One region of the Kitasatospora sp. NPDC004723 genome, then DNA from elsewhere that is predicted to be linked to it. Evidence: riboswitches for the same ligand, from Rfam matches in the RefSeq annotation. Region 1 holds a riboswitch; the other holds the start of a gene.
What was found. Region 1 has a riboswitch for S-adenosylmethionine ahead of ABZW10_RS08670 (aminotransferase class V-fold PLP-dependent enzyme). Riboswitches for the same ligand answer to the same signal wherever they lie in the genome.
Positions count from the first base shown of each region.

Region 2: it holds a riboswitch for S-adenosylmethionine, as region 1 does, so the genes downstream of both, thrC (threonine synthase) here and ABZW10_RS08670 (aminotransferase class V-fold PLP-dependent enzyme) in region 1, are expected to answer to the same signal.

Region 1 is NZ_JBEXJT010000005.1:150,376-160,467, forward strand. Features, by position in the region: gene ABZW10_RS08660 (rhomboid family intramembrane serine protease) at 25-846, shown strand; gene ABZW10_RS08665 (Lrp/AsnC ligand binding domain-containing protein) at 843-1,124, shown strand; gene ABZW10_RS08670 (aminotransferase class V-fold PLP-dependent enzyme) at 1,141-2,505, opposite strand; SAM riboswitch class IV at 2,557-2,674, opposite strand; gene trpD (anthranilate phosphoribosyltransferase) at 2,782-3,858, opposite strand; gene ABZW10_RS08680 (hypothetical protein) at 4,023-4,448, opposite strand; gene ABZW10_RS08685 (heme-copper oxidase subunit III) at 4,842-5,462, shown strand; gene ABZW10_RS08690 (c-type cytochrome) at 5,650-6,459, shown strand; gene ABZW10_RS08695 (Rieske 2Fe-2S domain-containing protein) at 6,468-7,526, shown strand; gene ABZW10_RS08700 (ubiquinol-cytochrome c reductase cytochrome b subunit) at 7,523-9,181, shown strand; gene ABZW10_RS08705 (GntR family transcriptional regulator) at 9,309-9,692, shown strand; gene ABZW10_RS08710 (Ig-like domain-containing protein) at 9,702-10,092, opposite strand, start outside.
Region 2 is NZ_JBEXJT010000001.1:76,731-86,822, forward strand. Features, by position in the region: gene nagA (N-acetylglucosamine-6-phosphate deacetylase) at 1-1,034, opposite strand, end outside; gene ABZW10_RS00405 (ROK family protein) at 1,031-1,978, opposite strand; gene ABZW10_RS00410 (extracellular solute-binding protein) at 2,329-3,621, shown strand; gene ABZW10_RS00415 (cupin domain-containing protein) at 3,656-4,006, opposite strand; gene ABZW10_RS00420 (DUF3263 domain-containing protein) at 4,110-4,376, shown strand; gene otsB (trehalose-phosphatase) at 4,458-5,309, shown strand; gene ABZW10_RS00430 (trehalose-6-phosphate synthase) at 5,293-6,762, opposite strand; gene ABZW10_RS00435 (glucosyl-3-phosphoglycerate synthase) at 6,801-7,808, opposite strand; SAM riboswitch class I at 7,983-8,114, shown strand; gene thrC (threonine synthase) at 8,131-9,411, shown strand; gene ABZW10_RS00445 (MoaD/ThiS family protein) at 9,494-9,769, shown strand.

The DNA.
Region 1 (10,092 bases):
CGTGCCGGAGGGATGCTGGGGCCCATGGCCCTCCCGGTCCTCCCCGACCTCACCGGCGCGCGCCTCGGCCGTCCGGCCGCCGCCGCACCGGCCGTCTGCTACGCGCTGATCGCGCTCAACACCGCGGTCTTCCTGCTCGGACCGGCCGCCGGGCTCAACCCGCTCTACGGCCACGGCCGGGCCCGGGTCTGCGCGGAGCAGCGCTACGAGCAGCGCTGGGGGGCCGTCCCCGCCGAACTGCTGACCGGTCGCCCGCTGACCGCCGGCCAGCTCGCCGAGGCCCCCGACCCGGTGCCCGGCTGCCCGGCCGCGCCCACCCCGGGCAAGCACCCGGCGCTCTCCGTGCTCAGCGCGCTCTTCCTGCACGGCGGCTGGCTCCACCTGCTGGGCAACCTGCTCTTCCTGCACGTCTTCGGCCCCACCGTGGAGCGGCGGCTGGGGCGCCCCCGGTTCCTCCTCTTCTATCTGGCGTCCGGGGCGCTGACCACCTACGGCTTCGCACTGGCCGAGGCGCACTCGCCGGACGCGACCCGGGTGCTGATCGGCGCCTCCGGGGCGATCTCCGCCGTGCTCGGCGCCTACCTGCGCTTCCACCCGCGGGCCCGGGTCACCACGCTCGTCCCGCTGCTGCTCTTCCTGCCGCTGCGCTTCCCGGCCTGGCTGGTGCTCGGGCTCTGGTTCGCCCTGCAGTGGTGGTCGGTGCACGCCGCCGGGCCCGGCGTGGCGTACCTGGTGCACGTGATCGGCTTCGCGGCCGGGTTCCTCTACGCCTGCACCCTGACCGGGCGCCGGCCCCGGACCGCCCGATACGCTGGCGGCACCTCACAAAGGAGTACGCCACCGTGATCACCGCCATCGTCCTGATCAAGACCAGCGTCGACCGCATCCCGGAGATCGCCGAGGCGATCGCCGCCATCGAGGGCGTCAGCGAGGTCTACTCGGTGACCGGCGGCTACGACCTGGTCGCGATGGTGCGGGTGGGCCGGCACGACGACCTCGCCGAGGTGATTCCCGGCCGGCTCAACAAGGTCCCGGGTGTCGCCCACACCGAGACCCAGATCGCCTTCCGCACCTACTCCCAGCACGACCTGGAAGCGGCCTTCTCGATCGGTCTGGACGAGTAGCGCCGTCGGCGGGGCCTCAGCCCTCCCGGCGGGTGTCCGCGACGCAGCGGCCGCCCTCGTTGCGGTAGGTCCAGGCCGCGCCGTCCGTGACCAGCTCGCGGACGGCGGTCAGGAACCGGTCCACGTGCTCGTCCGGGGTACCCGCACCGAAGCTCACCCGGATGGCGTTCAGGCTGCGCTCGCCGGGCAGCGAGGGCTCCGGCGCGCCGCACTCCGAGGGCGCGGCCTCCTCGTCGCCGAGCAGCGTGCGGACCAGCGGGTGGGCGCAGAACAGGCCGTCGCGCACCCCGATGCCGTACTCGGCGGACAGCGCGGCCGAGAAGTGCGAGCTGTTCCAGCCCCGGACGACGAAGGAGAGCACGCCCACCCGGTCCGAGTCCGCGCCGAACAGGTTCAGCACCCGGACCTCGGGGATCTCGGCCAGCCCGGCCTTCAGCCGCGCGACCAGCGCCCGCTCACGGGCCTCCAGCGCGTCGAAGCCGGCCTCGGTGAGCGCCCGGCAGGCCGAGGCGATGGCGTAGGCGCCGATGACGTTGGGCGAGCCGGCCTCGTGCCGGGCCGGGCCGGTGTGCCACTGCACGGCCACCGAGCCGTCGGCCTCCCGGGCCACCGTGCGGGTGGCGCCGCCGCCGGCCAGGTACGGGTCGGCCGCGTCCAGCCAGTCGGCCCGGCCGGCCAGCACCCCGGCGCCGAACGGCGCGTACAGCTTGTGGCCGGAGAAGGCGATCCAGTCGACGTCCAGCTCGCGCACCGAGACCCGGTGGTGCGGGGCCAGCTGCGCGGCGTCCAGCACCACCCGGGCACCGTGCCGGTGGGCGGTGCGGGTCAGCTCGGCGACCGGCCAGAGCTCGCCGGTGACGTTGGAGGCGCCGGTGACGCAGAGCAGCTTCGGGCCCTCGGGCGAGGCGGCCAGCGCGGCGTCGAAGGCCTCGACCGCCTCGGCGTGCGAGCGGGGGGCGCGCAGGTAGGTGACGGCCAGACCGGCGTGCGCCCAGGGCAGCAGCGAGGCGTGGTGCTCGGTCTCGAAGGCGAACACCTGGGTCCCCGCCGGGACGGCGCCGGCCAGCAGGTTGAGCGAGTCGGTGGTGGCGCGGGTGAAGACCACCTGGTCGCCCTCGCGCAGGTCGAGGAACTCGGTGACGGTGCGGCGGCTCTGCTCGAACAGGTCGGTGGAGAGCTGCGACAGGTAGCCGGCGCCGCGGTGCACGCTGCCGTAGTACGGGGCGTAGGCGGCGACGTCGTCCCAGACCCGCTGGAGCGCCGGGGAGCTGGCCGCGTAGTCGAGCGCCGCGTAGCCGACCTTGTCACCGTTGGCCAGCGGGACCTGGACGTCGTGGCCGAGGACGGCGAGGGGGGCGCGGAGAGAGGTGCCGACGGACATGAGGATGCACTCCTGTACGGGTCAGGGACCCCGGGAGTGTTGTCGGTCCGGCGTCCGCGCTTGCCACGCGGACGATGCGCCACGCGACCCGGTCCTCACCCAGGGCACCCCGCCACGGACGGAGGGTTGCCGGACAGCCAGCTGGGGCTTGACGCTGTCGCTCATGACCTGGCGAAGACTCTAGGTCGCGTCCGTCCCGCGGTCAAACAGGAGTCCGCATCCCGGACAGCCGGAAGGGCCCGGGGGATGCTGCTCCCCCGGGCCCCGATTCCCGCGTCACGGCCGGGCGGTGGCCTCCGACCAGTGCTTCAGCAGATCGCCCGCCGCGCCGGAGTCGATGGCCGCCGCGGTGCGCCGCATGGCCGTGCCGAGCTGCTCGGCGAGCGGCGCGTCGGTCAGCTCCAGCGCCACCAGCGCGGCCGCCGAGTTCAGCAGCACCGCGTCGCGCACCGGCCCGTGCTCCCCGGCCAGCAGCCGGCGCGCGACCTCCGCGTTGTACGACGGGTCCCCGCCGCGCAACGCCTCGATGCCGACCGGCTCGATGCCGACCTCGCGCGGGTCGAAGGTGGTCTCGGTGACGGCGCCGTCCCGGACGATCCAGACCCGCGAGGTGGTGGTGATGGTGAGTTCGTCCAGCCCGTCGTCGCCCCGGAAGACCAGCGCGGCGGCGCCGCGCTGCGCCAGCACCCCGGCGATCAGCCCGGCGAGGCGGGTGTCGAAGCAGCCGATGGCGTGCGAGGTCACCCGGGCCGGGTTGGTGAGCGGGCCGAGGATGTTGAAGGCGGTCGGCACCCCGAGCTCGCTGCGGGCCGGACCGGCGTACCGCATCGACGGGTGGAAGGTGGCCGCGAAGCAGAAGGTGAGCCCGACCTCCTCGGCGATCTCGGCGACCCGGCGCGGGCGCAGGTTCAGGCTGATGCCCAGCTTCTCCAGCACGTCCGAGGAGCCGCTCGCCGAGGAGGCGGCCCGGTTGCCGTGCTTGACCACCTTGGCGCCGGCCGCCGCGGCGACGATCGCCGACATGGTGGAGATGTTGACGGTCTTGGCCCGGTCGCCGCCGGTGCCGACGATGTCCACCGCCGGACCGGGGATGGACAGCGGCTCGGCGTGCGAGTACATCGAGTCCACCAGACCGGAGATCTCGTCGACCGTCTCGCCCTTGGCCCGCAGCGCCACCATGAAGCCGGCGATCTGCACCGGGGAGGCCTCCCCGCTCATGATCCGGTCCATCGCCCACGCGGTGGCCGCGCGGTCGAGGTCCTCCCCCCTCAGCAGCGCCGACAGGATGTCGGGCCAGGTGCGGACCACCTGCGCGGGCTCGCTACCGCCGTTCGCAGGGTGCGCGTTCACCATGGCTGACTCCAGCTCTCGCTCCCCGCGGACGGGGAAGGACGTAGGGACGGAGTCAGCCTATCGAGCGGCGGGTGCCGGGGCTCCGCCGTTCGCCCTTCTTCTCTTGTACTGAGACGCGAGGTGAGACGGCCGCCCCGGACGGCCGCCCCGGACGGCCGGGCCGCCTACCGCGAGGCGGGCGCCCGCTTGGCCACCCGCGCCCGCAGCAGGGTGGCGACGGCCTCGGCCAGCGCCACCGGGTCCACCGGCTGGGAGATCGCCGCGTCGGCCCGGCTCCAGGCGGCCAGCCAGGAGTCCTGCGGCCGGCCGATCAGCACCAGCAGCGGCGGGCAGCCGTAGATCTCGTCCTTCAGCTGCCGGGCGAGCCCGAGCCCGCCGGCCGGCACCGCCTCGCCGTCCAGGACGCAGAGGTCGACACCGCCCTTCTCCAGCGCCTTGAGCACCGCGGGAGTGGTCGCGCACTCCAGGTGGTCCAGCTCCGGCAGGTCCTCCGCGGGCCGCCGGCCGAGAGCGGTCAGCACCTGCTCGCGGGTGGTGCGGTCGTGGCTGTAGACGAGAACGGTCAGCGTCTCGTCGGTCGTGTACGCCATGGGCCTGCTCCCTCACGTGTGATCCGGACCACGTTCGCCTCTCCCCGGATGCTACTCCCGATCACCCGCCGCCGAGCCCTTCCCGCGAGATCCTCCCCGAACCGCCGCCGCCCGCCACTGGTCCGGGCGGAGCACGGCGCGTCACCCCCGCCCGCACGGACCACCCGTACGGCGGACGAGTGGTCTCTCCCCTTACTACCGATGGCCCCGCAGGACCGCCGCGACACGCCGCCAGGGCCCCCGGAAGGGCCTTCGAGGAACCGTCAGAAAAGGGACACGCCGCTGCTCAGCACGGGTGGGTGCGGTCCGCGGGGTGCCAGGGGGGCATACCGCACGCACCGGACACTCCGAGGGAGACCCCCCGGCGTGAAGACGGAATAAGGGACCGACATAATGTCCGTCGTGGCGACAGCAACAGCAGTAGAAACCGGGCACGCGCACGGATCGGTCAACCGGCCGAACATGGTCAGCGTCGGAACGATCGTCTGGCTCAGTTCCGAGTTGATGTTCTTCGCGGCCCTCTTCGCGATGTACTTCACGCTCCGCTCCGTCAAGGGGCCGGAGTTCTGGACCGAGAAGGCGCACGCCCTCAACGTGCCCTTCTCCTCGGTCAACACCACGATCCTGGTGCTCTCCTCGCTCACCTGCCAGCTCGGCGTCTTCGCTGCCGAGCGCGGTGACGTGAAGAAGCTCCGCTCGTGGTTCACCCTGACCTTCGTGATGGGCGCGATCTTCATCGGCGGCCAGATCTTCGAGTACACCGAGCTGGTCAAGAAGGACGGCCTCTCGCTGTCCTCCGACCCGTACGGCACGGTGTTCTACCTGACCACCGGCTTCCACGGTCTGCACGTGACGGGTGGTCTGATCGCCTTCCTGCTGGTCCTGGGACGGACGTACGCAGCCAAGCGCTTCACTCACGAGCAGGCCACCGCCGCGATCGTGGTGTCGTACTACTGGCACTTCGTCGACGTCGTGTGGATCGGCCTGTTCGCGACCATCTACCTGATCAAGTAACCAGCTGATCAGGTCGCTGGCCACCGGCCTCGGGTCCCGCCCTCACCGGCGACGGCCCGATTTCGCCGGTGCCGACGCTCCCACCGACCGACCGCGCGCGCAGCCCTAGACAGGCAGCCTCGTGCCGGCCAGACCGGCCGCCGGGTGCACCCACCAGTCGACCAGATCCTGACACCGGGGTTATTCCGTGAAAAAGCTCTCCGCACGACGGCGCCACCCACTGGCGGCGCTGGTCGTCCTACTTCTCGCCCTGGCGGCAACCGGGGGGCTGTACGCCGCGTTCGCGCCCGCCGACAAGGCGCAGGCCGACGTCGCCGCGCAGTCGCTCGCGATCGACGAGGGCAAGAAGCTCTTCGCCGTGGGCTGCTCCTCCTGCCACGGCCTGAACGGCCAGGGTTCCAGTGACGGTCCGAGCCTCGTCGGCGTCGGCTCCGCCGCGGTGGACTTCCAGGTGGGCACCGGCCGCATGCCGGCCCAGCAGCCCGGCGCCCAGGTGCCGCGCAAGCCGAACATCTACTCGCAGGCGGAGATCGACCAGCTCGCCGCCTTCGTCGCCTCGCTCGGCCCCGGTCCGGTGACGCCGACCGAGGAGCAGTACACCTCGACCAACCCCGAGGATCTGTCCAAGGGTGGCGAGCTGTTCCGCACCAACTGCGCCCAGTGCCACAACTTCTCCGGCCAGGGCGGTGCCCTGACCCAGGGCAAGTACGCCCCGTCGCTGGAGGGCGTGGACGCCAAGCACATCTACGAGGCCATGCAGACCGGCCCGCAGAACATGCCGTCGTTCCCGGACAGCACCATGCCCGAGGAGCAGAAGAAGCAGATCGTGGCCTTCGTCCGCCACACCACCAACGATGAGCCCAACCCCGGCGGTCTCACGCTCGGCAGCCTCGGTCCGGTGACCGAGGGTCTGTTCGGCTGGATCTTCGGTCTCGGCGCGCTCATCCTGGTCGCGATCTGGGTCGCCGCCCACACCACCAAGGCCAAGAAGTCATGAGCCACGACATGTCAGAAGAGAACCTGCCGGAGTCGCACGGCTCCGCCGGGCACCACGAGGTGGCTGCCCACGGCGATCCGTTCGCCGACCCCGGTCTGCCGGCCCACGAGCCGCGCCGCACCGACATCGACGAGCGGGCCGCCAAGCGGGCCGAGCGTCAGGTGTCGCTGATGTTCGTCCTCTCGATGCTCGCCACCATCGGCTTCATCGCCTCGTACGTGGCCATCGACCCGGACAAGATCGTCTACATCTGGCCGCTGGGCCATGTCAGCGCGCTGAACTTCGCGCTCGGCATGACCCTGGGCGCGGCGCTGTTCCTCATCGGCGCGGGCGCGGTCCACTGGGCCCGCACCCTGATGTCGGACCACGAGATCCCGGCCGAGCGTCACCCGATCGAGGCCGACGACGAGGTCCGCGCGGACGTCATCGAGCAGTTCAAGACCGGTGCCGCGGAGTCCGGCTTCGGCCGCCGCAAGATGATCCGCAACACCCTCATCGGTTCGATGGCGCTGGTCCCGCTCTCCGGCGTGGTCCTGCTCCGCGACCTGGGCCCGCTGCCCGAGGACAAGCTGCAGCACACCGGCTGGGACGAGGCCACCGACGCCAAGCCGCTCCAGCTGATCAACATGAACACCAACCTGCCGATGAAGGCCGAGGACATCGTTCAGGGGTCGCTGACCTTCGCGATGCCCGAGGGCCTGACCACGCACTCCGAGGACTTCCAGGTTCGCATCGCGAAGGACGCCCTCATGCTGGTGCGCATCGCGCCGGAGGACATCAAGGACGAGAAGTCCAAGGAGAAGGGCTTCGAGGGCATCCTCGCCTACTCCAAGATCTGCACCCACGTCGGCTGCCCGATCAGCCTGTACGAGCAGCAGACCCACCACGCGCTCTGCCCCTGCCACCAGTCGACCTTCGACCTGGCGGACGGCGCGCGCGTCATCTTCGGCCCGGCCGGCCACCCCCTGCCGCAGCTGAAGATCACCACTGACGAGAAGGGCTTCCTGGTCGCCCACGGCGACTTCGACGAAGCCGTCGGCCCGAGCTTCTGGGAGCGTGCTCGATGAGCAGTGCGAGCAGCACCACCTCCGGCGCCGCCAAGCCCGCCAGCACGCGCGCCAAGCCCGCGAACAAGTGGGAACAGGCCGCGGACTGGACGGACGGCCGGCTGGGGATCTACTCCCTCGCCAAGGCCAACCTGCGGAAGATCTTCCCGGACCACTGGTCCTTCATGCTGGGCGAGATCTGCCTCTACACCTTCGTCATCATCATCCTGACCGGCGTCTACCTGACGCTGTTCTTCAAGCCCTCGATGGGCGAGGTCATCTACGACGGCTCGTACGTGCCGCTCAAGGGCCTCCCGATGTCCGAGGCCTACGCCTCGACCGTCGACATCAGCTTCGAGGTGCGCGGCGGCCTGCTGGTCCGCCAGATCCACCACTGGGCCGCCCTGGTCTTCGTCGCGGCGATGCTCGTGCACATGCTGCGCGTCTTCTTCACGGGCGCGTTCCGCAAGCCGCGCGAGATCAACTGGGTCTTCGGCTTCCTGCTGCTGGTCCTCGGCATGTTCGACGGCTTCTTCGGCTACTCGCTGCCCGACGACCTGCTCTCGGGCACCGGTATCCGGTTCATGGAAGGCGCGATCCTCGCGGTCCCGCTGGTCGGCACCTACATCCAGATGTTCCTGTTCGGGGGCGAGTTCCCCGGCACCGACATCGTGCCGCGGTTCTTCACCATCCACGTGCTGCTGATCCCGGGCATCATGCTCGGCCTGCTGGTGGCGCACCTGATCCTGGTCTTCTACCACAAGCACACCCAGTGGGCGGGCCCGGGCAAGACCGAGAAGAACGTCGTCGGCATGCCGCTGATGCCGGTCTACATGGCCAAGGCCGGTGGCTTCTTCTTCCTGGTGTTCGGCCTGATCGCCGCCATCTCGGCGCTCGCCACGATCAACCCGATCTGGTCGGTCGGCCCGTACCGTCCGGACCAGGTGTCCACGGACGCCCAGCCCGACTGGTACATGGGCTTCTCCGAGGGCCTGATCCGTGTCATGCCGGGCTGGGAGATCGGCCTCTGGGGCCACACCCTGAACCTGGGTGTCATGGTCCCGCTGGCGATCTTCCCGCTGGTGCTGGTCTCGATCGCGCTCTACCCCTTCATCGAGGGCTGGATCACCGGCGACAAGCGCGAGCACCACATCCTGGACCGTCCGCGCAACGCCCCGGTCCGCACCGCCCTGGGTGCCGCCTGGATCAGCCTCTACCTGCTCCTCCTGGTGGCCGGTGGCAACGACCTGTTCGCCACCCACCTGCACCTGTCGATCAACTCGGTCACCTACTTCGTCCGCGTCGGCTTCTTCGTCGTCCCGGTCGTGACCTTCATCGTCACCAAGCGCTGGTGCCTCGGCCTCCAGCGCCGCGACAAGGAGAAGGTGCTGCACGGCCGCGAGACCGGCGTCATCAAGCGCCTGCCGCACGGCGAGTTCATCGAGGTGCACGCCCAGCTGCCGCAGCAGGACCTGCACAAGCTCACCGCGCACGAGCAGGTGCAGCCGTACGAGCTGCCGGCCGGGACCGACGAGAACGGCGTGGCCCGCAAGGCCGGCGTCGTCAGCCGGACCCGGGCGAAGCTCGCCCGCGGCTTCTACGGCGAGGGCAGCCAGATCCCCAAGCCGACCGCCGAGGAGCACCACGAGATCACCAGCGGCCACGGCCACCACTGATCCCGTACGCGTCGCCGCGTCGCACCCGAGGGCCGCTGACCAGAGTTCTGGTCGGCGGCCCTCGGGCTTTGCCGTACCCTCCCCCGCACCCGTGTCCCCCGTCCGCAGCGAACGTCAGGAGTCCACCGTGCAGCTGTCCGTCGACCCCGCCTCCGCCACTCCCCCGTACGAGCAGATCCGCGCCCGGATCGCCGAGCAGGCCCGCAGCGGCGAGCTGGCCACCGGGCTGCGGCTGCCCACCGTCCGCGCGCTGGCCGAGCAGCTCGGGCTGGCCGCCGGGACGGTCGCCCGCGCCTACCGGGAGCTGGAGGCCGACGGGGTGGTGGAGACGCACGGCCGGCGCGGCACCCTGATCGCCGCGGTCGGCGACTCCGCGCACCGGCTGGCCGCCGCGGCCGCCGCCGAGTACGCCGAGCGGGTCCGGCGGCTCGGGCTGCCGCTGGCGGACGCCCTGGGCGCCGTGGACGGCGCGCTGCGGGTGGCGTACGGGGACGACGCCGCGGCGGGCTGAGCGGGCCGCTCAGAGCTGCGGGGCGATCATCCCGGTGGCGGGCGCCCGGGTGACCGGGGCGGTGGTGCTGACGGGTCCGCCGAGGGCGCTGTGCTTGACCCAGTCGGTCCAGGCGATGTTCCAGTCGCCGAAGCCGTTGCCGAACGGCTCCATGGACTTGCCCGCGCTGTTCACCACCGTCACCAGGTCCCCCACCCTGGTGTTCTGGTAGAACCAGTGGGCGTTCTCGGTGCTCATCCCGGTACAGCCGTGGCTGACGTTGTCCACCCCCTGGGAGCCCACCGACCAGGGCGCGGCGTGCACGTACTCGCCGCTCCAGGTGACCCGGGTGGCCCACTCGACGTCGAGGTCGTAGGACTCCTGGCTGCCGGCCGCTATGCCGATGGTCTCGCCGCTCATC
Region 2 (10,092 bases), on a different contig from region 1:
TCGGCGAGGCCGAGCAGCCGGGCCGGAACGGTGGAGAGCGACTCGACGGCCTGGTCGAGGCCGAGGCCGTTGACCGTCACCGAGCGCTTGAACGCCACGTCCAGGGTGAGCGTCGAGCCGGCGATCGCGCCGCCCTCGACCAGCCGGGCGACGCCGTTCTCGACCTCGACCTGGAGCGGGCCGAGCGGGTAGAGGCCGTCGCCCATGCCGGCCGCGCCCATGGCGTCGGTGATCAGGGCGACCCGGGCGGCGCCCGCGGTGCCGTAGGCGAGGTCGAGCACGGACGGGTGCAGGTGGACGCCGTCGTTGATCAGCTCGACGGTGACCCGCTCGTCCTCCAGCAGCGCCACGATCGGGCCGGGCGCGCGGTGGGCGATGCCGGGCATGGCGTTGAAGAGGTGGGTGGCGACGGTGGCGCCGGCCTCGATGGCCTCCAGCGTCTTGGCGTAGTCCGAGTCGGTGTGGCCGACGGCGGCGATCACGCCGAGGTCGGCGAGCATCCGCACGGAGTCGAGGCCGCCGGGGAGCTCGGGCGCCAGGGTGACCATCTTGGCGTGGCCGCGGGCGGCGTCGACCAGCTTGCGCACCAGCGCCGGGTCGGGGTCGCGCAGCAGGTCGGGGCGGTGGGCGCCGCAGCGGTTGTGCGAGATGAACGGGCCCTCGAAGTGGATGCCGGCGAGGACGCCGTCCTCGACGAGCTCGGAGAGCACGGCCGCCTGGCGGGTCAGGTCGTCGATCTCGCCGGTGACGGTGGAGGCGACCGTGGTGGTGGTGCCGTGCTCCAGGTGGGTGCGGGCGACCTTGAGGGCCTCCTCGGCGATGCCGGAGGCGTAGGACGCGCCGCCGCCGCCGTGCACGTGCAGGTCCACGAAGCCGGGGACGACGGTGTACCCGGTGAGGTCGAGGTCGCCGGGCGTGGCGGAGCCCCCGAGACCGGCGATCCGGTCGCCCTCGACGGCGAGGCGGTCGCCCTCGACGACGCCTCCGGGCAGGACCAGCCGGGCGCCGGCCAGTGCGAGTCGGTCCGCGGTCACGCGGTCACCTCCATGGAGAGCAGATCCCAGGCGAGCAGGCCCGCGCCCAGTGACGCGGCGGTGTCTTTGAGCATGGCCGGAACGACCTCGGGGGGCATCTGGAAGGTCAGCCGCTCGGTGACCGCCGCCCGCAGCGGGGTGAAGAGGGTGTCCCCGGCCTCGGCCAGCCCGCCGCCGACGATGACCCGGGACGGGTCGAGCAGGCTCTGGGCGAGCACGATGCCGTCGGCCAGGGCCTCCACCGCGCCCTGCCAGACCGCGACCGCGCGCGGGTCCCCGGCGTCCACCGCGACGGCGCAGGATGCCGCGTCGGCGTCGGGGTCGCCCACGGCCTCGGCCCAGGCACGGGAGACGGCGGAGGCGGAGGCGAGGGTCTCCAGGCAGCCGCGGGCGCCGCAGCCGCACTGCGGGCCGCCGGGGCGGACCACCACGTGGCCGATCTCGCCGCCGTAGCCGTGGGCGCCGGCCTCGATCCGGCCGTCGATGCCGATGGCGCCGGCGATGCCGGTGCCGAGCGCGATGAACAGGAAGCGCCCGACGCCCCGGCCGCCGCCGAGCCGGCCCTCGGCGAGGCCGCCGGAGCGCACGTCATGGCCCAGGGCGACCGGCATCGCGCCGCCGTCCGGGCCGGCCAGGCGCTCACCCAGCAGCTTGCGCAGCGGCAGGTCGCGCCAGCCGAGGTTGGCGGAGAAGACCGCGATGCCGTGCTTCTCGTCGATCGTCCCCGGGACGGCGACACCCGCCGCGAGGGGCGCGACGCCGAAACGGCTGCGGCCTTCGTCCGCCAGATCGGCGGCGAAGTCGAGGATGGCGGTGACCACGGCGTCCGTGCCGTGCTCCCGCCCGGTCGGGCGTCGTGCTTCGAACAGCACGGAGCCGTCCTGGGCGAGCAGCGCGGCTTTCATGCCGGTGCCCCCCACATCGAGTGCGATGACGTGCTTCACGGAGGACAGTTTCCCTTGACCAGGTCTAAGAGGTCTAGTCCAGTTGTCGGATTGGTCTGGTCCAAAGGGGTGAGCTTTGTCGCAGAAGCGTGTGGTGTGCGGCACTATGCGCGAGCTCCTCGACGGACCCCCGGGCGGGGGTGGGGGCGGGTTTGGCAGGTCGGACCGGGGATTTCGTTGCGCGGTGCGCAACGACTCCCGCACTTCGATAACTACCCGGCGTCCGGGTGTCGGAGGTGTGGACCACCGCGCGCCCGGTTTGGCACCCTTGCGGCCTTCCCCCGGCCGGATCCCCTTCCCCCGATCCGGTCCGTTCCACCCCAGGATCCCCCTCGAAGGCGGTACCCGCGTTGGACAGGCGCGCCCAGGTCCCCCCGGTCCCCACCCGGTTGTTCGGCGTCGCGTCGGCCGGCGCCCTGGCCGGAGCACTGGTGCTCACCGGCTGCGGCGGCCAGGGCGACGGCCCCGTCACCCTCAGGCTGGTCGCGGCCGACTACGGCGAGAGCGCGGACACCGGCTCCAAGCTGTACTGGGACGACCTCGCCCGCCGCTTCGAGGCCGCCAACCCGGGCATCAAGGTGGACGTCGAGGTGGCGAGCTGGACCGACATCGGCAAGCGGGTCGACGACCTGGTGAAGAGCGGCAGGTCGCCCGACCTGCTGCAGACCGGCGCCTTCGCCGACCAGGCCGCCGCCGACCGGCTGTACCCCGCCGCGGACGTGCTCTCGCTGGAGACCCAGGCCCGGATCATGGAGTCGTTCTCGCACGCGGGACAGGTGCTCGGCACCCAGTACGGCATCCCGTTCGTCTCCTCCTCCCGGGTGCTCTTCTACAACAAGGCGATCTTCCAGAAGGCCGGCATCACCCAGCCGCCGACCACCTGGAACGAACTCAGGCAGGCCGCCGAGAAGATCAAGGCCAAGGTCCCGGGCGTGGTCCCGTACGGACTGCCGCTCGGGCCGGAGGAGGCGCCGGCCGAGTCGATGCTCTGGACGCTGAGCGGCGGCGGCAGCCTCTCCGACGACGTCGGCAACTACACCATCGACAGTCCCCAGAACCAGGCCACCTTCGGCTGGCTCAAGGCCAACCTGGTCACCACCGGTCTGACCTACCCCGAGCCCGGCAAGGTGAACCGCACCCCGGTGTTCAGCGACTTCGCCTCCGGCAAGGTGGCGATGCTCAACGGGCACCCGACGCTGCTGCGGATGGCCACCAACGGCAGGATCGACTTCGGGACGGCGCCGATCCCGAAGAAGGACGGCCTGGCGAAGACCGGCAGCCTCGGCGTGGCCGACTGGATGATGGCCTTCAAGGCCAACGGGCACAAGAACGAGATCCGCCGGTTCCTCTCCTTCGTCTACACCAAGGAGAACCAGCTCAAGTTCGACGAGACCTACAACCTGCTGCCGGTCACCCAGGACGCCTTCGACGCGATGACCAAGGACCCGAAGCACGAGGACCTCAAGCAGTTCGCCGTCGGCCTGGGCAACGCGAGCTTCTATCCGTTCGGCGACCCGGCCTGGGCGGAGGTCTCCAACCGGATCAAGGCCGGCATCGGGGCGGCGGCGACCGGTGACGCCAAGCCGGTGCTGGAGGACCTCCAGCAGGCGGCGCTCAAGGAGGCGGCCCGGATCCGCAAGTGAACCCGGGCCGGGCGGCGGGGCGGCGGTACGGGCCTCAGTAGGTGATCGTGTAGACCTTGCGCAGCGTCTCGTGCACGGTCCAGGTGGTGCGGTCGCCCGCCCGCAGCACCCCGCAGACGCCCGGGCCGAGCTCCAGCACCGGGCCGCCGTCGACCACGACGGTGGCCCGGCCGCTCAGCACCACGAACACCTCGTCCGCCTCGACGTCGGTCGCCGTGCCCGGCGTGATCTGCCAGATGCCGGTCTCCCCGGTGGCGGATCCGGTGAGCACCAGACCGGACACCTCGGGGGCGCCGGAGACGATCTGGGCCGGGTCGAGCGGGTCGGGCACGAGTTCCGCGCTCGGGACGTGCAGGGCGAAGGAGGAGGCCGGGGTGCTGGTCATGGGGGCGACGCTAGCCGCCGGGCCCGGGCGGCGCAGGACGCAGAGTGTGTCGGGTCCGCAGGGGAGAATGACAGTCCGTAGTGATGGACGGAGGTGGGCCGGGATGGACGCGGACGACGAGGCGGCACGGGAACCGGCCGCGCCCGGCGCCCTGGACGAGCGGGACCGGGCCGTGCTGGAGCTGGAGGGCCGCTCCTGGCGGACGGCCGGCGCCAAGGAGCGTGCCGTACGGGAGGAGCTGGGGCTCTCCAGCACCCGGTACTACCAGCTGCTGAACGCGCTGCTGGACCGGCCGGCGGCGCTGGCGCACGCCCCGGTCCTGGTCAACCGGCTGCGCCGGGTGCGGGACGCCCGCCGGGCGGCCCGGTAGGCACGGGCACGGCGGGAACGGCGCGCGGGGCCGCACCGGGCCGACGGGTGACCCCCGCCCGGGGTGGGTACGGTGCCAGGCATGGGCCTTGCCGACATGACGCGACCGCTGACGGATGCCGGGCGCGAGGGGCTGGCGGCGCTGCTCGCCGCGCCCCGCGACGCCGTGATCGCCCTCGACTTCGACGGCACGCTCGCCCCGATCGTGCCCGACCCGAGCCGGGCCCGGGCGCACCCGGGCGTGGCCCCCGCGCTGCGCGCGCTGGCGCCGCGCGTCGGCACGGTCGCGGTGGTGACCGGCCGCCCGGCCGCCCTGGCGGTGGAGTACGGCGGGCTCGCCGGGCTCGGCGGGGTGGTGGTGCTCGGGCACTACGGCGCGGAGCGCTGGGAGGACGGGCGGCTGACCGCGCCGCCGCCGCACCCGGGCGTGGCCGCGGTGCGCGAGCGGCTGCCGGAGGTGCTGGCGGAGCTCGGCGCGCCGGACGGCACCTGGGTGGAGGACAAGGGCCGCTCGGTGGCGGTGCACACCCGGCGCACCGCCGAACCGACCGCCGCGTTCGAACTGCTGCGCGGCCCGATGGACGCGCTGGCGGGCGAGCACGGACTGGTGGTGGAACCGGGCCGGCTGGTGCTGGAGCTGCGGCCGCCGGGGGTGGACAAGGGCGCGGCGCTGACCGGGCTGCTGCGCGAGCGCGGTGCCCGCTCGGTGCTCTACGCGGGCGACGACCTCGGCGACGTCCCGGCCTTCGCGGCGGTGGAGGAGCTGCGCGGGAAGGGTCTGGCCGGCGTGCTGGTGTGCAGCGGCGCGGTGGGCGGGTCGCCGGACGCCCCGGTGCGTGAACTCGCCGACCGGGCGGACCTGGTGGTCCCGGGCCCGGCCGGCGTGGTGGAACTGCTCGGGGCGCTCGGGGAGGAGCTCAGCGCAGGGCGTTGAGCTGGTCCAGGAACCACTGCTGGGGCGGCAGCGCCGTCGCCGCGGCGGCCAGCCGCTTGGTGCGGTCGGCGCGCTCCCCGGCGGGCATGGTGAGCCCGGTGTGCAGCGCCTCGGCGGTGGCCACGATGTCGTACGGGTTGACGCTCAGCGCGTCCTCGCCGAGTTCGGCGTGCGCGCCGGCCTCCCGGGACAGCACCAGTGCGCAGCCCCGGTCGGAGACCACCGGGACCTCCTTGGCGACCAGGTTCATGCCGTCCCGGATCGGGTTGACCAGGGCCACGTCGGCCAGCCGGTAGGCGGCCAGCGAGCGCGGGAAGTCGTCGTCGACGTGCAGGATCAGCGGCTTCCAGTCGGGCGTGGCGAACTCCGCGTCGATCTCGGCGGCGAGCGCGCGCACCCGGTCGGTGTAGGCCCGGTACTCGGCGAGGTCGGTGCGGGACGGGTAGGCGAAGGCGATGTGCACCACCCGGCCGTGCCACTCGGGGCGGGTGCGCAGCAGGTGCCGGTAGGCCAGGAAGCCGCGGACGATGTTCTTGCTCAGCTCGGTGCGGTCGACCCGGACGACGGTGCGGCGCTCGCCGACGGCGGCGCGCAGGGCGGCGAGCCGCTCGTCGACGTCCGGGCGGTGGGCGCGCTCGCGCAGGAAGTCGGCGTCGGCGCCGAGGCCGTGCACGCCGAGGGCGGTGGTGCGGCCGGCGTGGGTGACGGTGAGCGCCTCGCGGTCGACCGTCGCGCCGAGGAAGCGCTCGCAGCAGTCGGCGAAGGCGAGTGCCCAGCGGCGGGTGAGGAAGCCCGCCCGGTCGGCGCCGAGGATGCCGGTGAGGACGGCCTCGGCGATGTCGTCGGGCAGCAGCCGCAGGTACTCGGGCGGCGCCCAGGGGGTGTGCGAGAAGTGGCCGATCCGCAGGTCGGGGCGGGCGGCGCGGAGCAGCGCCGGGACGAGCGAGAGGTGGTAGTCCTGCACCAGGACGGCGGCGCCGGGGGCGGCCTCGGCGGCGAGCGCCTCGGCGAAGGCGGTGTTGTAGGCGGTGTAGGACTGCCACTCGGTGCGGAAGCCGGCGTCGAAGGCGGGGGCGGTCGGGGTGTCCCAGAGCAGGTGGTGGACGAACCACAGGGTCGAGTTGGCGATGCCGTTGTAGGCCTGGGCGAAGGTCCGCGGGTCTATGTCGAGCATCCGGACGGCCTGCCCGCCGACGTCGTGGCCGGCCCGGTCGAGGCGGCCGTCCGGGGCCTCCCGGGCGGCCCGGCGGTCGGCGTCGGAGAGGGCGGCGCAGACCCAGACGGCGTCGGGGTCGTCGATCGCGGAGAGCCCGGAGACCAGGCCTCCGCCGCCTCTGCGGAGCGTCAGCGTGCCGTCGTCCGCGGTGCCGAAGGACACCGGCCCCCGGTTGGACGCCACCAGGACGGGGGCGGCGCCGGTCGGATTCGAACGCTCGGTCGTGTCAGGGCCCATGGTTGGTTGGTTGCCGGGGGTCCGGGGCGGCAAACCCCTCAGCGCCGGGTGGCGTACTCGGGGACGGTGTGCATCGGCGGGCGTTCGGTGGCGGTGACCGGGTGGGTGTGGGCGGTGAAGGCGCGGGTGCGCGGGTCGCGGGTGAACTGGGTGAGCCGGGGGTGGAGCAGGTCGGCGGAGGCCTTGAGCCGGTGGGTGCGGTCGAGCCGTTCCAGTGCGGTGCGGTAGATGGTGGCGGCCATCCGGCCGAGCGCCTGGCCGTCCTGGTGCCGGTGGTGGCGCACGCCGACGTCCACCTGGGCGAGCGCGTCCAGGCCGGCCGTCTCCAGCGCGTCGACCAGCAGGCCGAGTTCGACTCCGTAGCCGGTGGGGAAGGGCAGCCGTTCGAGCAGCGAGCGCCGGGCGGCGTACTCGCCGCCGAGCGGCTGGACGAAACCGGCGAGTTCCGGCCAGTGCAGGTTGAGCAGCGGGCGGGCGACCAGCTCGGTGACCCGGCCGCCGCCGGCCGGTACGACCGCGCCGTCGGTCTCCAGCGGCCGGTCGTACATCGCCTTGACCAGCTGGATGTCCGGTTCGGTGAGCAGCGGGCCGATGATGCCGGAGACCAGGGCGGGGTCGAATTCGCGCAGGTCGGCGTCCACGAAGCAGACGATCTCGCCGCGGGTGACCAGCAGCGAGCGCCAGAGCACCTCGCCCTTGCCGGGGGCGGCGGGTATCCGGGGCAGGATCGCGTCGCGGTGGACGACGGTGGCGCCGGCCTCGGCGGCGACCGCGGCGGTGGCGTCGGCGGAGCCGGAGTCGACCACCACCAGCTCGTCGACCAGCGGCAGCCGCTCCATCAGCTCGCGGCGGATGACCCGGACGATCTCGCCGACGGTGGCCTCCTCGTCCAGGGCGGGCAGCACCACGCTGACCGTGCCGGCCGGGCCGAGCGCGCGCTTGGCCGCCGGCAGCGTGTGCACCGGGCGGTCGGCCGCGCTCCACGAGCGCCGGCGCAGCCAGGACGCCGTCTCGGGGAGGAGCTCGGGGGTCGGTTCGGCGGGCACGGTGCGCTCCTCGGCGGGGTCGGGTACGGGGGTCGGGTACGGGGCCCGGTGGGACGGGGCATCTCGCGTGGCGGACGGTGCCGTTCGGGGTTGACGCCTTCGGATACAGTCTTCGTACAGCGGTCGGACCTTCGCACGCCGGGGTCACCGCTGAGCAGGACCACAACTTCACAGAGCTCATCCAGAGGGACTGAGGGAACGGCCCGTTGACGTCCCGGCAACCTTCTCGCACGGTCGGCTTCGAGCCCCGGCGGGACAGGTGCCAATTCCGGCCCGGGCGCGACCGCGTCACGGGGAAGATGAGGAGAGAGGCCTCGCCACCATGGCTATCGACACCGCCGTACCCGTCACCGTTGACCTCGGCCCCGCCGCCCAGCTGTCCTGTCGGGAGTGCGGCACCAAGTTCCCGCTCGGTCCCAGCTTCGCGTGCCTGGAGTGCTTCGGCCCGCTGGAGATCGCCTACGACTTCGGCAGCGAGGGCGCCGAGGAGCTGCGCAAGCGGATCGAGGCCGGTCCCGCGTCGATCTGGCGCTACGCGCCGCTGCTGCCGGTGCCCGCGGACGTCGCGAGCAAGCCGAACCTGAACCCGGGCTGGACCCCGCTGGTGAAGGCCGACAACCTGGGCCGCGAGCTCGGCTTCACCGCCCAGCTGCACGTCAAGGACGACTCCGGCAACCCGACCCACTCCTTCAAGGACCGCGTGGTGGCCTGCGCGATCGAGGCGGCCCGCGCGTTCGGCTACACCACGCTCTCCTGCTCCTCGACCGGCAACCTGGCCGGCGCGGTGGGCGCGGCGGCGGCCCGGGCGGGCTTCCGGTCCTGCGTGTTCATCCCGCACGACCTGGAGCAGGGCAAGGTCGTGATGGCCGGGGTGTACGGCGGCGAGCTGGTCGGCATCGAGGGCAACTACGACGACGTGAACCGGTTCTGCTCGGAGCTGATCGGCGACCCGGCCGGTGAGGGCTGGGGCTTCGTCAACGTCAACCTGCGGCCGTACTACGGCGAGGGCTCCAAGACGCTCGCCTACGAGATCTGCGAGCAGCTCGGCTGGCGGCTGCCGGAGCAGATCGTGATCCCGATCGCCTCGGGCTCGCAGCTCACCAAGATCGACAAGGGCCTGCAGGAGCTGATCAAGCTCGGTCTGGTCGAGGACCGGCCGTACCGGATCTTCGGCGCCCAGGCGGCGGGCTGCTCGCCGGTCTCGGCCGCGTTCAAGGCCGGCCAGGACGTGATCCGGCCGGTCAAGCCGGACACCATCGCCAAGTCGCTGGCGATCGGCAACCCGGCCGACGGCCCGTACGTGCTGGACATCGCCCGGCGCACCGGCGGCGCGGTGGAGGACGTGACGGACGAGGAGGTCGTGGCCGCGATCCGGCTGCTGGCCCGCACCGAGGGCATCTTCGCGGAGACCGCGGGCGGCGTGACGGTCGGCGTGCTCAAGAAGCTGGTCGAGACCGGGCAGCTGGACCCGTCGAAGGAGACCGTCGCGATCAACACCGGCGACGGCCTGAAGACCCTCGACGCCGTCTCCGAGGCCGGGATGACCGCTGTGATCCGGCCGAACCTGGAGTCCTTCCGGGACGCCGGCCTGGCGACCGCCTGACCCTCGCGCCCCGCACGTCCCACCCGTCCCGCCCCCAGCCCCGCCCCGGCCCCGCCCGCGCGCCCGCAACGAGGAGACCCCCATGAGCGCCAACGTCCGCATCCCGACCATCCTGCGCACCTACACCGGCGGCGCCAGCGAGGTGCCCGCCGAGGGCGGCACGCTGGGCGAGGTCATCGCCGACCTGGAGAAGAACCACGCCGGGATCGCCGCGCGCATCCTGGACGACACCGGCAAGCTGCGCCGCTTCGTCAACGTCTACGTGAACGACGACGACGTGCGCTTCGCCGAGGGCCTGGCGACGGAGATCAAGGACGGCGCGAACGTCTCGATCATCCCGGCGGTCGCCGGCGGCTGATCCCGCGCGTGCCCGTTCCCTCCGGGACGGGCGCACCGCCTCCGGCTGTCCGCGGCACGGAATTCCGTGCCGCGGACAGCCGCGCTTATTTTGGCGGGAATATTTTCGGTGCCGGGCGGAGTAAAGTGTCGCTCGACCGGGAACAGAGGCCGCCCTTCCGCTCATCCGGGCTCATCCGGGAACGAATCCACCGCACCGCCACCGCCGCCGACGTCCGCCCAGTGGGACCGGGGCCGGGGCCCGCGGCTCGGGAAACATGTCAGGCCGGTGTCAGAATTCTGACCGGGATTTCTGGTAATACGTCCGCTATGTCCGGCGGGAAA